Regions from separate parts of the Priestia sp. JV24 genome, predicted to be linked through region 2. Evidence: a T-box and tRNA genes for the amino acid it is inferred to sense, from the RefSeq annotation. Region 2 holds a T-box; the other holds one or more tRNA genes.
The links. A T-box is a leader RNA that pairs with one kind of tRNA and senses whether it is charged. The one in region 2 lies ahead of ileS (isoleucine--tRNA ligase), so its partner is inferred to be a tRNA-Ile.

Region 1 (6,834 bases), 260 kb from region 2:
TAACACATCAGGTTCAAATGAATGCTGCGTACCGCCAATTTCATCGGTTTTAATCGTTGGTTTTCGGATTTCTTTTACTAGCTGCGGCTTAATACGATACCCTCCATTAGCTATTGCAGAAGTATATTGAACAAGCTGCAGCGGCGTGTACGTATCATACTGACCAATTCCTAAATCAAGCGCCGTACCTGGAACATCGCTTCCACCTTGGACACCTGTTGATTCGTTATCAAGGTCTATGCCTGTTGATACGCCTAAGCCGAACTGACTGTAGTAAGAACGCAGTTCGCTGAATGTATCAGGTTTAATCGGTAAAGTCATGTTTTTATGATACTGTAACCCAGCCATAGCCATTACCGTTTTAAACATAAATACGTTGGATGAATATTTTAACGCAGATGAATACGTTAAGGGTCCTAACCCTTCGGCCTCAGCTGATTTTTTAACCGGTGTTCCTTTAATTTTTAACGGTTCATCAACGAACACTGTGTTTGGCTTAATAGCTCCTGAATCTAAGCCGGCTAAAACCGTTGCTCCTTTTACAACAGAGCCCATTGTATAAGATGTTGAAATATTTCCTAATGCAAAATCTTCTATTTTAGGCGCTCCAGTCTTCTTATCAATGGTGTATTTTTTACCTGCCATTGTTAAAATTTCTCCTGTGTGAGGATCCATCATAATAACAAAAGCACGGTCTAAAAATTGCGTTCCTTTCATTTGCTTTTTGGCTAAAAGCTGGTCCGTAATTTGCTTTTCTACCGCTTTTTGAAGCTCCATATCAATAGTTAAAACCAAATCACTGCCGCGTTCACCTTTAGACACTTGAATTGTATCAAGGAGATTTCCTTTTTTATCTGTTACATATTGGACTTTTTCTTTTTGACCGCTGAGCTGAGCTTCGTATTGCTTCTCTAAATAGCTCGTCCCAACTTGGTCATTTCGGCTATAGCCTCTTGACAAGTAATACTGTACTTTATCTTTAGGCAGTCCTTCGTTGGCAGATGATACATTTCCAAGCAAAGTACGAAGAGTACTGTTTTCTGGGTATGAGCGATCCCAATACGTTGTTGTATCAACACCTGGAAGTTCATCTAAGTGTTCACTTACAACGGCATACTCTTCATTTGTCACACCGCTCTTAACAATTTGCGGGGTGTTAGAGTAACCTGCCTCCATTTGGCGCTTAATAGCGAGAACTTCTAAATCACTCTTTAGACTTTCTAAATCTTTTTTAGAGATGCGGTCTAACTGACGTTGATACAGTTCGTCATCAGTCATTTCACCATCTTGAACTTTTTTGCGATCAGCTTGCGTAATTTTCTGTTCCGCTTCTTTAGGGTGAATCATAATCCAATAATCCTTCATATCGCGTTCTGTAATTTTTACCACATTTTTAGCATCTTTATTCTTTTTATTTTCCGGAATATCAATCACATTTGTGGTGTAAGGAACATCGATCATAGTGGCTAACTTTTTAGCGATGCGCAGCCTTTCTTCAGCTGTATTTCCTTGAAAACGAGTATATGTAATCGTATTTAAAGAGGTATTATCTACAATTACGCGGTTATAACGATCGTACATTTTCCCTCGAGGAACAGGCGTACTGACCGTAACGTCCTGTGTTTTTTCCACTTCTCGTTCGTAATTCTCACCGTATACAATTTGAACAAGTCCCAACCGCAAAATTAATACGGAAAATAGGGCAAATACGGTCAAGAAAAGTAAGTTCACACGAAAAGGCACGTGACTTTTTCTTCTTTTTTTCTTTTTCATACCAACACCTACACTTTATAAAACATATATACCATAACACCATAAAATCAGCCATTTAGCAAATAAATAGACACCTGGCAGGTGCCTATTTACACAACGTATTTATTCTAAAAGAAAAGCGAAGCATTTTCCATAGTACAAATGAAGGAGCTGACAACACTCTAAGCTGGAGACTCTCCGTCTCCTTCATTTAATACCGGAGGAGTAACAGTCGTTTCTTTTTTGTGCAGAGGCTGTGAGATATGTCTCACACAAAAATAAATGATCGTATGCCCTGCTCCAACAATAGCTAATAAAATGGGAATACTTTTTGCTTCATCAAAAAATAGTACAGCTATTAAAAATAAAGATATAGAAACGACGCGCCCGATATTCAGAAATACTTCTCTGACAACAATGTATTCAATTCTTTTTGAAACAACGTCTTTTGCTCGTCCAATCACATCGTACGTTAGAGAAATGAATGGAACCAATAAAATAGGATAGGCAATGGCAATACAAACAGCATATATAATTAACTTTGGATACGATAAGTTAAAGATAAGCAAAAAGACTGCTCCATAGAGAAGGAGGCCCCCTGTGAAGATAAACCGAAGGCGATTTTTTTGCTTAATAAACCTTGAGGCAACATAGTATCCCACAAATGCAACCGCTGAATTTACCAGTCCATATGTTCCTAAAGCTAATTCACTTCCCGTCGTAATAAATACCATGACGGATACAACAAAAATGAACGTACCTTCACGCAACCCTTGAAAGAAATGAGCCTGCAATATTCGATTCCAGTCTTTATTGACTTTTCGTTCAGCCCATACCTCTTTAAATTTGTATACTCCTTCCGCTGCGCGTCTTGTAATAAAAAAACTAAGCACAACGGCACCGATAAACAATAGCAGCGATACACCAAACACAATTTTATACCCAAGTGATTCATACAAAGCGGAAATAACAAAGCCCGCTCCTAAAGGACCAATCATCCCTGCAAAAGAGTTTAAGATCCCTAAAAATCCGTTAAAAAAGTCTCTTGTATCCGGTTCTGTAATTTCAAAAGTTAGCACATTAAAAGCTAGCCAATAAAAGCCGTATCCTATACCCAGCAGCCCACCAAGCAATACTAAATACTCGGCTGCGTTAGCTCCACTGACTAATACAGCGATATAAAAAACAGCTAAAAAAGATACACCTAACCTTAAAACCACAACCCGGTCAATTCGTTTGGCCCATTTACCTGCTAAAATAAACGTAAGCGGCTGAAGCACCACTACCGCTAAATTATAAATAGCGAGATCCGAAAATTCGCCTGATTGTTTCCACAGATAAATGTTAACAAACGAATTGGAAATTGAAATAGCCAAGGCATAAAGACCGCCTATAATTAAAAGCAAAAGTAAATCTTTACTAACTTCTACATCTCCAACTACTTTTTTTAATAAAGGCATATCAAAAAACTCCTTTTCTCTTCTACACCTAGTGTGTGAAAAAGAAAAGGAGATATGTAAAAGAATTGGAAAACAAAAAAGCCAGTAAAGGTAATAATTACTTTACTGGCTCTTAAATACGTCTTTAGCTTATTTTGCAGCGTCGTAACGCTTAGCAACTTCGTCCCATTTTACAACATTAAAGAATGCTGAAATGTAATCTGGACGGCGGTTTTGGTAATTTAAGTAGTAAGCGTGCTCCCAAACGTCTAGACCAAGAATTGGCGTTTTACCTTCCATTAATGGGCTATCTTGGTTTGGTGTGCTTGTTACTTCTAAATCGCCGTTGTTTACAACTAACCAAGCCCAGCCAGAACCGAAGCGAGTTTTAGCTGCATTTGCAAATTCTTCTTTGAATTGATCAAAGCTGCCGAATTTGCTAGCGATAGCGTCTGCTAATTCACCAGTTGGAGCACCGCCGCCGTTAGGGCAAAGGATTGTCCAAAATAATGAGTGGTTCGCATGACCGCCACCGTTATTGCGTACTGCTGTACGGATATCTTCAGGAACAGCATCTAAGTTTGAAATTAACTCTTCAATACTTTTGCTTTCTAAATCCCCTTTGCCTTCAACAGCAGCGTTTAGATTTGTAACATATGTGTTGTGATGTTTTGTGTGGTGAATATTCATTGTTTCTTTGTCGATATGTGGTTCCAGTGCATCGTATGCATAAGGTAGTTCTGGTAATTTGTAAGCCATGAATAATTCCTCCTTCAAAATATGTAAGCATTTTGGCGCGAAAGCACCATATACGTTTAGATTAGCAAATTTACCCTACTGTTTCAAATAAAAAGTTCCTAATCCATGATTTATATTTACCTAATTCCCATTCGCTATTCTTTTAAACATAAAAAAAGCTTCTTTTTCTCAAAAGAAGCTTTGAATAGACGATAGTATGGCGGAGGAAGAGGGATTCGAACCCCCGCGGGCTTTAACACCCCTGTCGGTTTTCAAGACCGATCCCTTCAGCCGGACTTGGGTATTCCTCCAACCTTATAAATGGTGGACCCTGCAGGACTCGAACCTGCGACCGGACGGTTATGAGCCGTCTGCTCTAACCAGCTGAGCTAAGGGTCCACATGGCTCCACAGGTAGGACTCGAACCTACGACCGATCGGTTAACAGCCGATAGCTCTACCACTGAGCTACTGTGGAACAATATGAATTATGTAAGTCACAAACGTAAATTGGAAAATAGCGGCGGAGGGGATCGAACCCCCGACCTCACGGGTATGAACCGTACGCTCTAGCCAGCTGAGCTACACCGCCATGGCTCCACAGGTAGGACTCGAACCTACGACCGATCGGTTAACAGCCGATAGCTCTACCACTGAGCTACTGTGGAACAATATAACATTTACTAGCGACATTAAAAATTTAACATGTTTCTAGTCTAAAGTCAATATATTATTTTAAAACAGCGTATAAAAAATAGGCAATCATCAGCAGTTGAATAAATCCTTTTGAAATAGCACCACTAAAAAAGCCAATAACCGAACCTACTCCAATTTTTACTGCGTTGCTAATTGTAGTCCGATGAACAATCAGTTCTCCTACAATCGCTCCGATAAACGGCCCTAAAATAATTCCAAATCCCGGAATGACAAACGGACCTACAAGCAGCCCAACTGTACTTCCCCAAACACCTGCTTTAGTGCCTCCGAATTTTTTCACACCAATAATATTAGCTATATAGTCTGCTAAAAAAAGTGCGACAACTAACAATCCTTGTACCACCCAAAATAACCAGCTATAGGAGCTAAAATCATAAAATAAACCGTATATAACAAATCCTAGAGCTACAAATAGCACGCTCGGGATAATGGGATAAACCAACCCAACAAACGATACAACAAAGCTAACGATAATTAATACCCAACATAAAATAGCCATGCCCGCACCTATCCTTTTTATTATTACTATTTATCATACAATAACCACTCCTATAAAGAAAGACCTTGCACGACGAGTACTTCCTTTATTTCACTTTCGAATACCTCTTCAAATAATAATTTTCGAGTGTACCTCTGCAATATTAACAGCACGGTCCTCAAGGCGCCCGTAATATCAAAAAAAACAATGACGGCAAAACCTGTACATATACGCATAAAATGTGCTTGTAACATAACGCTCCACCGCATCATTGTAATTGGTAACGGTTTCTAAAATCTATTGTAAACCTTAAATTTTCGCTATAAAATAAGGTATAATAAGAATCTTCAATAAGAGGAGGCTTTACAATGAGCATGCTGAAAAAGATGGCATGGAGTTTTATTTCCTTCAAAAAAATAAGGTCGCTTCGCTTTGAGCATACGAATAAAACAATTGGTTTTGTGCTGTTTCTAACATTTATTTCTTTGCTGCCTACATTTTTCTTTATGACTTTGACGATTGTAAACGGCTATCATATCGCTACTACAGATCTTCCGAAATCTGTTTCTTCTTTTTCTATTTCAAACTCACAGCTTACGTCAAGTCAACCTTTCACAAAAAAAGTAAACGGTACCGCTTTTATCTTAAACCCCTCACAGTCTATTGAACGATTTCATTCCCCTGCTCATGCCATTGGTTTTTTAAAGGATGGAATTTACATCACGACTAATTCACAAACACAAACGTATTCATATGAGTTGCTAAACTGGCATCATAAAGATAAAAATGAACTGTTAAACTTGCTGCACGAACAAAAATTTTCTTTATACATACTTGTCCCTATCGCTATGCTTTTACTGTACGTATTAACATCTGGACTAAACTTCCTTTCTATTACCTGCCTTGCTTATCTTGGAAAGCTGATTGCACTCATTGCTAAAAAGCAGCTTCCTTTCAAGCAGCTATGGGCACTGAGCGCTTATAGTACGGTAGCCTTCACACTGCTTTATACGCTTTTTGAAGCTTTTTCTTTGTCTCTAGCACTACATAGCTCTCTTTACTGGATAGGAACATTCTTCATTTACTTGTTGCTCGTCACAAGGGTTCCTATAAGAAGAAAGGTAAAACCTAATAAAGATGCTGGGACAAACGTATTTTAGTTGAAGGAGAATCCAAACGAGGAATCTAGATTCTTGATAGAGAATCCACCTCTTTTGGATTTTTTTATTGATATGGTGAACGCAGGTTTCATGTATGCGGCTGCTTCTAGCTGGTGATTGGAGTGATTTAGTTAAGTCTCAGCCTCTTTATTTCGGTACAACTTTTTTTCTTCCCATTGCACAAGGAAGAATTTTCAACTGATACAAAACCCACAAACCTCCTGCTGTGAGCAGAATAAAGCTGTAAACAAACATCAGCCTTTCAGCATGCATCCACACTTCAAAAACAACAGGTCCCAACGCTACTCCTAAAAATCTCACCGTTCCATAAATGGATACAATAAACCCTCTTTCTTCGTCTGAAGCCGCTGAAGTAATCATCATATTAATACACGGAAGAACAAATCCTAAGCCGCCAAAGGCGACTGTCAAACAAAACATCAGAACAGGAAGCGTATAAATAATCGTTAATACTCCAAACATCAGGAATAAAAGAGTTATCCCTACTATCATTAATTTTTTCATGAGCTCTACATCTGTTTTGATGCGTT
Region 2 (6,834 bases):
TATTTACGAAATCAACTACTTCTTTACGGACCACTCGATCAATAAAGTTTCCAATGGCGCCGCCTAACATTAATGCTAGCGCAATACCGAACCATTTATCTTGTTTTTTGAGCTTTTGAATATAAATTATTAAACCGACTACCACAACCACCGTAATCAGATAAAAGAACCACATCTGTCCTTGTAAAATCCCCCACGCGGCTCCTCTGTTACGATGAGAGGTAATGTAAAGAAAGTTTTCAATCACGGTGATGCTTTGTCCATAATACATTTCTTTTACAATCATCCATTTTGTTACCTGATCAATAAGTATAACAGCTAAAGCGATAAGATAATAAAACACACACGTTTTCCTCCCGCAATAAAATCAAACGAATCCATACTAAAGCATTTTAGCACATAATTCATTTTTTTTCTCGCTTCTCACCATAAAACAAATAAATCTTCATTTGTGCGGGCCGTCGGCATTACTTTTAATTTATGAATAGACATCACTTCGCCAGTTAGTTCATCAATTCCGAACGCACCAACGTCAAGCTTTGCTAACGCGTGTTCTACATCTTTTAAATCGGCTTTAATCATTTCTATTACGTAACGTTCCTTTTCATCTATATAACCAGATTGTTCTGTAGCATATCTCAATAGGCGATCTTGTAATTCTTCTTTAATAAGAGCTAATTCCTGTCCAATGGAAAGATAATTTTCATACATTCAAACGCCTCCTGTGCTGATAAGATGAAGTATTAATGATGTTAGGTTTACCGAGTTTTCCATCGAATCTACAACACAAGTTTTTCCTAAGGCTTTAAATGCTTTATACCATTGTATTTGGGAATTTCGTACAGCAAAAAACACGCCCAAAAAGGACGTGTTTTTGTTAATTACTGCTGAACGTAGTGATTTTTTACAACATCCGCACAGCGTGTACATAAAGTCGGGTGATCTTGATCTTCGCCAACTGTTGGTGATACAACCCAGCAGCGCTCACACTTCTCACCTTCTGCTTTACTTACAACAATTGAAGCATAGCTGAATTTTTGTGCTTCAGCAGGTGCTTCACCTTCTGCTACCTCAAGATCTGAAACGATGAAGAGTTGACCTACATTTTCAGAAATAGATGCTAACAGTTCTTTCGTATCTGCTGTTGGATATAGCGTTAATTTTGCTTCTAAAGACTTACCGATTACTTTTTCATTACGAGCCTGTTCTAGCGCTTTTAATACTTCATCACGAAGCTCCATGAATGCATCCCATTTCTCTACTAATTGATCTGCTCCTTCGATTTCTTGAACCTCTGGCATATCAACTAGCTGCACGCTTTCTTCCGTTACATTTGGAATGTGAACCCATACTTCGTCTGCTGTATGAGAAAGAATTGGAGACACTAATTTCGTTAACGATAATAACGTTTCATAAAGGACCGTTTGAATGCTGCGGCGCTCTACATTATTTTCTGCTTCGATGTACAATACATCTTTTGCAAAGTCTAAGTAGAATGAACTCATATCAATTGTACAGAAATTATGCACTGCGTGATAAATGCTTGAGAATTCATATGAATCATAAGATTTTTTCACTTTATCCATTAATTTGTTCAACTTCACAAGCATGTAGCGGTCTACTTCACGAAGGTCTTCAACAGCTACAGCATCAGTTGTTGGATTAAAGTCCGCTAAGTTTCCTAGTAAGAAACGGAACGTGTTGCGGATTTTACGATATACTTCTGCTACTTGTTTTAAAATATTATCAGATACACGAACATCAGCTTGGTAATCTACAGAAGCTACCCATAAACGTAAAATATCTGCACCTAGTTGTTTCATTACTTTTTCTGGAATTACAACGTTTCCTAATGACTTACTCATTTTGCGACCTTCACCGTCTAAAGCAAATCCGTGGCTAAGTACCCCTTTATAAGGTGCTTCACCCGTTACAGCTACGCTTGTAGAAAGACTTGAATTAAACCAGCCGCGGTATTGGTCAGAACCTTCTAAATACAAATCAGCCGGACGCTGTAAGTCTTCACGTTCTTCAAGAACAGCTTGATGTGAAGAACCAGAGTCAAACCATACGTCCATGATGTCTGTTTCTTTTGTGAAGCGGCCATTTGGGCTTCCTTCATGAGTAAAGCCTTCCGGAAGCAAGTCTTTTGCTTCACGCTCAAACCATACGTTTGATCCATGTTCTCTAAATAGATTTGATACGTGTTCGATTGTTTCGTCCGTAATGATTGGCTCCTCATTTTCAGCATAAAATACCGGAATCGGAACGCCCCATGCACGTTGGCGAGAAATACACCAGTCGCCGCGGTCACGCACCATGTTATAAAGTCGCGTTTCACCCCAAGTAGGCACCCATTTTGTTTTTTCTACTGCTTTTAATAAATCTTCACGGAAATCTTTAATAGACGCAAACCACTGTGCTGTGGCACGGAAAATTGTTGGTTTCTTTGTACGCCAGTCATGTGGGTATGAGTGGGTAATGAAACTTAATTTTAACAGCGCGCCTTCTTCTTCTAGTTTGTCTGTAATCGGCTTATTCGCTTTATCATAGAATAACCCTTCAAATCCTGGTGCTTCATTCGTCATATGACCCTTACTGTCGACTGGACAAAGAACTTCCAAACCGTATTTTTGACCAACGATAAAGTCGTCTTCCCCGTGTCCCGGTGCTGTATGAACACACCCAGTACCAGCATCCGTTGTTACGTGATCGCCAAGAACAACTAATGACTCACGCTTGTAGATTGGATGCTCAGCTACTACACGCTCAAGTTCTGAACCTTTTACTGTACGAAGCGTCTTATAGTCAGCCCATTCAATTTCTTTAGCAACTGTTTCAATCAGTTCAGTTGCCACTACATATTTTGCTCCATCTGCTTCAACTACGCTGTACTGAAGCTCAGGATTGACAGCAATCCCTTGGTTAGCTGGCATTGTCCATGGTGTTGTCGTCCAAATGATGAATTTTTCATCTTGTTCAAGCACACCTTTACCATCTTTTACGTTAAACGCTACATAAATAGAAGCTGAACGCTTATCATAGTACTCAATTTCCGCTTCTGCTAAAGCAGATTCACTTGAAGGGGACCAGTACACAGGTTTTAACCCTTTGTAGATGTAGCCTTTTTTCGCCATGTCACCAAACACTTTGATTTGCTGCGCTTCGTACTGCGGCTGAAGCGTTACATATGGATTATCCCAATCTCCGCGTACACCTAAACGCTTAAACTGCTCACGCTGGCCGTTTACTTGTTCCCAAGCATACTGTTCGCAAAGCTTACGGAACTCAGCTACCGTCATTTCTTTGCGGTTTACTTTTTTATTTTTTGTTAAAGCTGTTTCAATTGGCAAACCGTGTGTATCCCAGCCTGGTACATAAGGTGCGCAGAAGCCTGACATCGACTTATAGCGAACGATAAAATCTTTTAAAATTTTATTTAATGCATGTCCCATGTGAATATCGCCATTCGCATATGGAGGTCCATCATGCAGGACAAATAGCGGACGGCCTTCCGTACGTTTTTGTACTTTTTCATAAATATTCATTTCAGCCCACTGTTCTTGCATTTTAGGCTCGCGGTTCGGTAAATTTCCACGCATTGGAAATTCAGTTTTTGGCATCAATAATGTATCTTTATATTCCATGTTTTACCCTCCAAAAAAAACGTAAATTTCATATCTTTTTGTACCATAACAAAAAGACCTCCTCATCCCAAAAAGGGACGAGAAGGCCTCCCGCGGTACCACCCTAGTAGATTTGCTGTACGCAAATCCTCTTTGCATTCGTAACGTGAATAAACCGCCACTGCTTACTATCATCAGTTCAGCAATGGTACTCTAGGGTGATTTTCACTTTTTTGTTTGTTATCGAGCTCACACCATCCTCGATTCGCTTTGACAAACTAAAAAAGCTACTGTCCCTGTCTCCGTACTGTTTGATATGAAATTTCATCTGTTACCAAATTATATGACAACAAAACGTGAGAAGTCAAGATGATGTCTGGACTAGTCAATTTTTTCTTCTAGCGCTGGCATCTCATAATCCATCAACTGATCCCAGTCGTCGCTGTTTAACATTTCAAGCTGTGCTTCGATTAACATTTTGAAACGAGTTCTAAATACTTTAGACTGCTTTTTCGTCTCCTCAATGTCCATCGCAATTTTACGAGACTTAGACAGTGCTTCATTAATAATACGGTCCGCATTTTTTTCTGCTTCTTTTATAATGAGCTTCGCTTCTTTTTCAGCGTTTCGCTTCACATCTTCCGCTGCTTCTTGAGCAATTAAAATTGATTTATTTAACGTTTCTTCGATGTTAGTAAAATGTCCAAGACGATCTGTTAATTCAGATACTCTTCCTTCTAACTCCTTTTTATCACGCATGACCAGCTCATAGTCTTTAATTACTTGGTCAAGAAACTCATTTACTTCATCTTCATCATATCCGCGAAATCCGCGATTAAACTCTTTGTTATGAATATCCAAAGGGGTTAAAGGCATCTAGGCCACCTCCGTGTTGTCTCATTACGTCATTAGTAATGGTTTATTCGACATATTTTTAAAATTTCCTGCTAGTAGATTTCTTTATTTCTGCTTTCCTACAACAATTCGCCATTTTTCTTTTTTGGTTTTGCCTTCAAGTGAAACGATACGACTTCTGCCGTGACCACGAAGTGACAAAATATCACCTTCATGACATTCAAAAGAAGGCTGTTCAATGACTTTAAAATTTACTTTTACCGCTCCATTTGCAATAAACGGCTGGACTTTTTGTCTTGATAAATTGTGAATGGTCGACAGCAAAACATCAAGCCTCATTGAAGAAACTGTATAAACGTGTTCAACCAGCTCTTCTTTTACAACATGCAGCTGCTCTCTTTGAATAGAAGAAAGTGAAACTTTGGCTTTTCCAATTGATGTTAAATTCATCTCAATATAAGAAGAAATTTCCTCTGCAACTACGAGCTGAATATCGTCTCCCGCGACCAAAATATCGCCAAATTTTGAACGGCGCAGTCCTAAGGACATCGCCGAACCAAGAACTTGAGGATGTTCAATCTTCACAAACTTTTTAGGATAATTGAGCTCGTACATATGCAACTGAAAATCTTCACTTTCAGGTACATAGTAATCCGGGTATAGCAGCGCACGCTTGCGTTCAGCAAACGGTTGTCCACCATCAAATGAAACTTGAACCTCTCCTTCAGTCCCGACAATAGCCGTCACAATATGCTGCTCTCTTGGATCTAAAAAGTCCGTTAGCTTTGGGCTGTATTGATGTAGGACATCTTCTTTCCACTGAAGAACCTGGTCAATAAATCCATGTTCTTCTTGCCTAAAATGTTCATAAATAGACATATTATTACTCCTACTATTGGTATGTAAAAAAGGAATCCAGCGATTCCTTTTTTAAATAAAACCCACCACATTATTAAGTGAATACACGCCTCTTTCAGCAAATCGCAATAAAAAGATTGCAACAAGAGGTGAAATATCAATCATGCCAATAGGTGGAATGATTTTACGAAAAGGCTCTAAGTAAGGCTCACAAATACTGCCAAGCAGCTGACCAAACTTAGACGCCCTTACATCGGGTACCCAAGACATCAAAATGTAAATAATCAGTGCCCATGAGTAAAGACCAATCAATTGTCCAAGAATCCCAAAAACGATGTGCAAAAACTACCACCTCTTTACGTTTGTTGTATCGTGTTCTCCCATCATATCTGAAATGCTTCCGCTTACGTCTACATTATCAGGTGTACATAAAAAGATGTCGGTTCCAATTTTTTGAATGTCCCCGCCTAAAGCATAAACTGTACCACTTAAAAAGTCGACAATTCTCACTGCTTGATCTCGTTGAATGCGCTGTAAATTAACAACTACGACTTTACGATTTTTTAAATGATCCGTAATTTCTTGTGCTTCGGCATAGACGCGAGGTTCGCAAAGCATCATTTTTGATGATTTTTGAACGCTTTGCAAGCTAATCACGTTTTGCTGCTGATTCGGCTGCTGACTAGCTTTCGCTGGTCTCGACTGCTGTACAGGCTCTTCTACCGACTCTTCTTCTTCGTAATGTTCTTCTACATATTCAGTATCGTCATCAAGAGCAAAAAAACTTCTAAAGCGATTTTTCATACTCATCTTGAATTACACCTCCTTAACGTTCATTCCCAACTAACGTGGTTCCTAGTCGAATGAATGTTGCTCCTTCTTCAATTGCAATTGCATAATCGTTTGACATTCCCATTGATAGCTCTGTACACGGTGCATATGGCAAATTTAGTTCTTGTATACGACTCTGCAATTTTTTTAGACCTTGAAAACAGCTGCGAAGCGTAGACTCTTCATCTGTGTGAGGAGCCATGGTCATCAATCCGACCACTTGGATATTTGCAAATGCTTCAAGAGATTGAATAAATGGAATTACATCTTCTACAGCAAGGCCATGCTTTGATTGTTCTTCGGCAACATTAACTTGTACAAAACATTTTATACGATGTTCTGCACGTTTATCAATTTCTTTTGCTAAAGATAATCGGTCTAGTGAATGAATATAGTCAACTTTATCAATCACATTTTTTACTTTTCTTGTTTGTAAGCTTCCGATAAAATGCCAGGTCGCTTTCTCACCGATTGATTCATACTTTTCTAGAAGACCTTCATCCCTGTTTTCTCCGAGATGTAAAATGCCGGCATCCACTGCTTCTGCTGCTCGTTTTGTGGAAACGTATTTTGTTACAGCAATCAGCTCTACATCTTCTCGATTTCGATTAACTTTTTTACACGCTTCAGCAATTGTTTGTTGAACTGCTTCTAGATTTTCACT

Region 1: it encodes a tRNA-Ile, which carries the amino acid that the T-box ahead of ileS (isoleucine--tRNA ligase) is inferred to sense. The anticodon was not compared.

Annotation. Positions count from the first base shown of each region.
Region 1 covers NZ_JAPCIN010000023.1:464,252-471,085, forward strand. The annotation lists gene OK414_RS23665 (peptidoglycan D,D-transpeptidase FtsI family protein) at 1-1,773, opposite strand, end outside; gene OK414_RS23670 (MFS transporter) at 1,935-3,212, opposite strand; gene sodA (superoxide dismutase SodA) at 3,342-3,950, opposite strand; tRNA gene OK414_RS23680 (tRNA-Ser) at 4,148-4,240, opposite strand; tRNA gene OK414_RS23685 (tRNA-Ile) at 4,252-4,328, opposite strand; tRNA gene OK414_RS23690 (tRNA-Asn) at 4,332-4,406, opposite strand; tRNA gene OK414_RS23695 (tRNA-Met) at 4,447-4,520, opposite strand; tRNA gene OK414_RS23700 (tRNA-Asn) at 4,522-4,596, opposite strand; gene OK414_RS23705 (DUF456 domain-containing protein) at 4,659-5,144, opposite strand; gene OK414_RS23710 (DUF1189 domain-containing protein) at 5,492-6,283, shown strand; gene OK414_RS23715 (MFS transporter) at 6,431-6,834, opposite strand, start outside.
Region 2 covers NZ_JAPCIN010000023.1:203,526-210,359, forward strand. The annotation lists gene lspA (signal peptidase II) at 1-343, opposite strand, end outside; gene OK414_RS22260 (conjugal transfer protein TraR) at 424-711, opposite strand; gene ileS (isoleucine--tRNA ligase) at 882-3,647, opposite strand; T-box leader at 3,718-3,938, opposite strand; gene OK414_RS22270 (DivIVA domain-containing protein) at 4,008-4,502, opposite strand; gene OK414_RS22275 (RNA-binding protein) at 4,587-5,360, opposite strand; gene OK414_RS22280 (YggT family protein) at 5,412-5,681, opposite strand; gene OK414_RS22285 (cell division protein SepF) at 5,685-6,149, opposite strand; gene OK414_RS22290 (YggS family pyridoxal phosphate-dependent enzyme) at 6,166-6,834, opposite strand, start outside.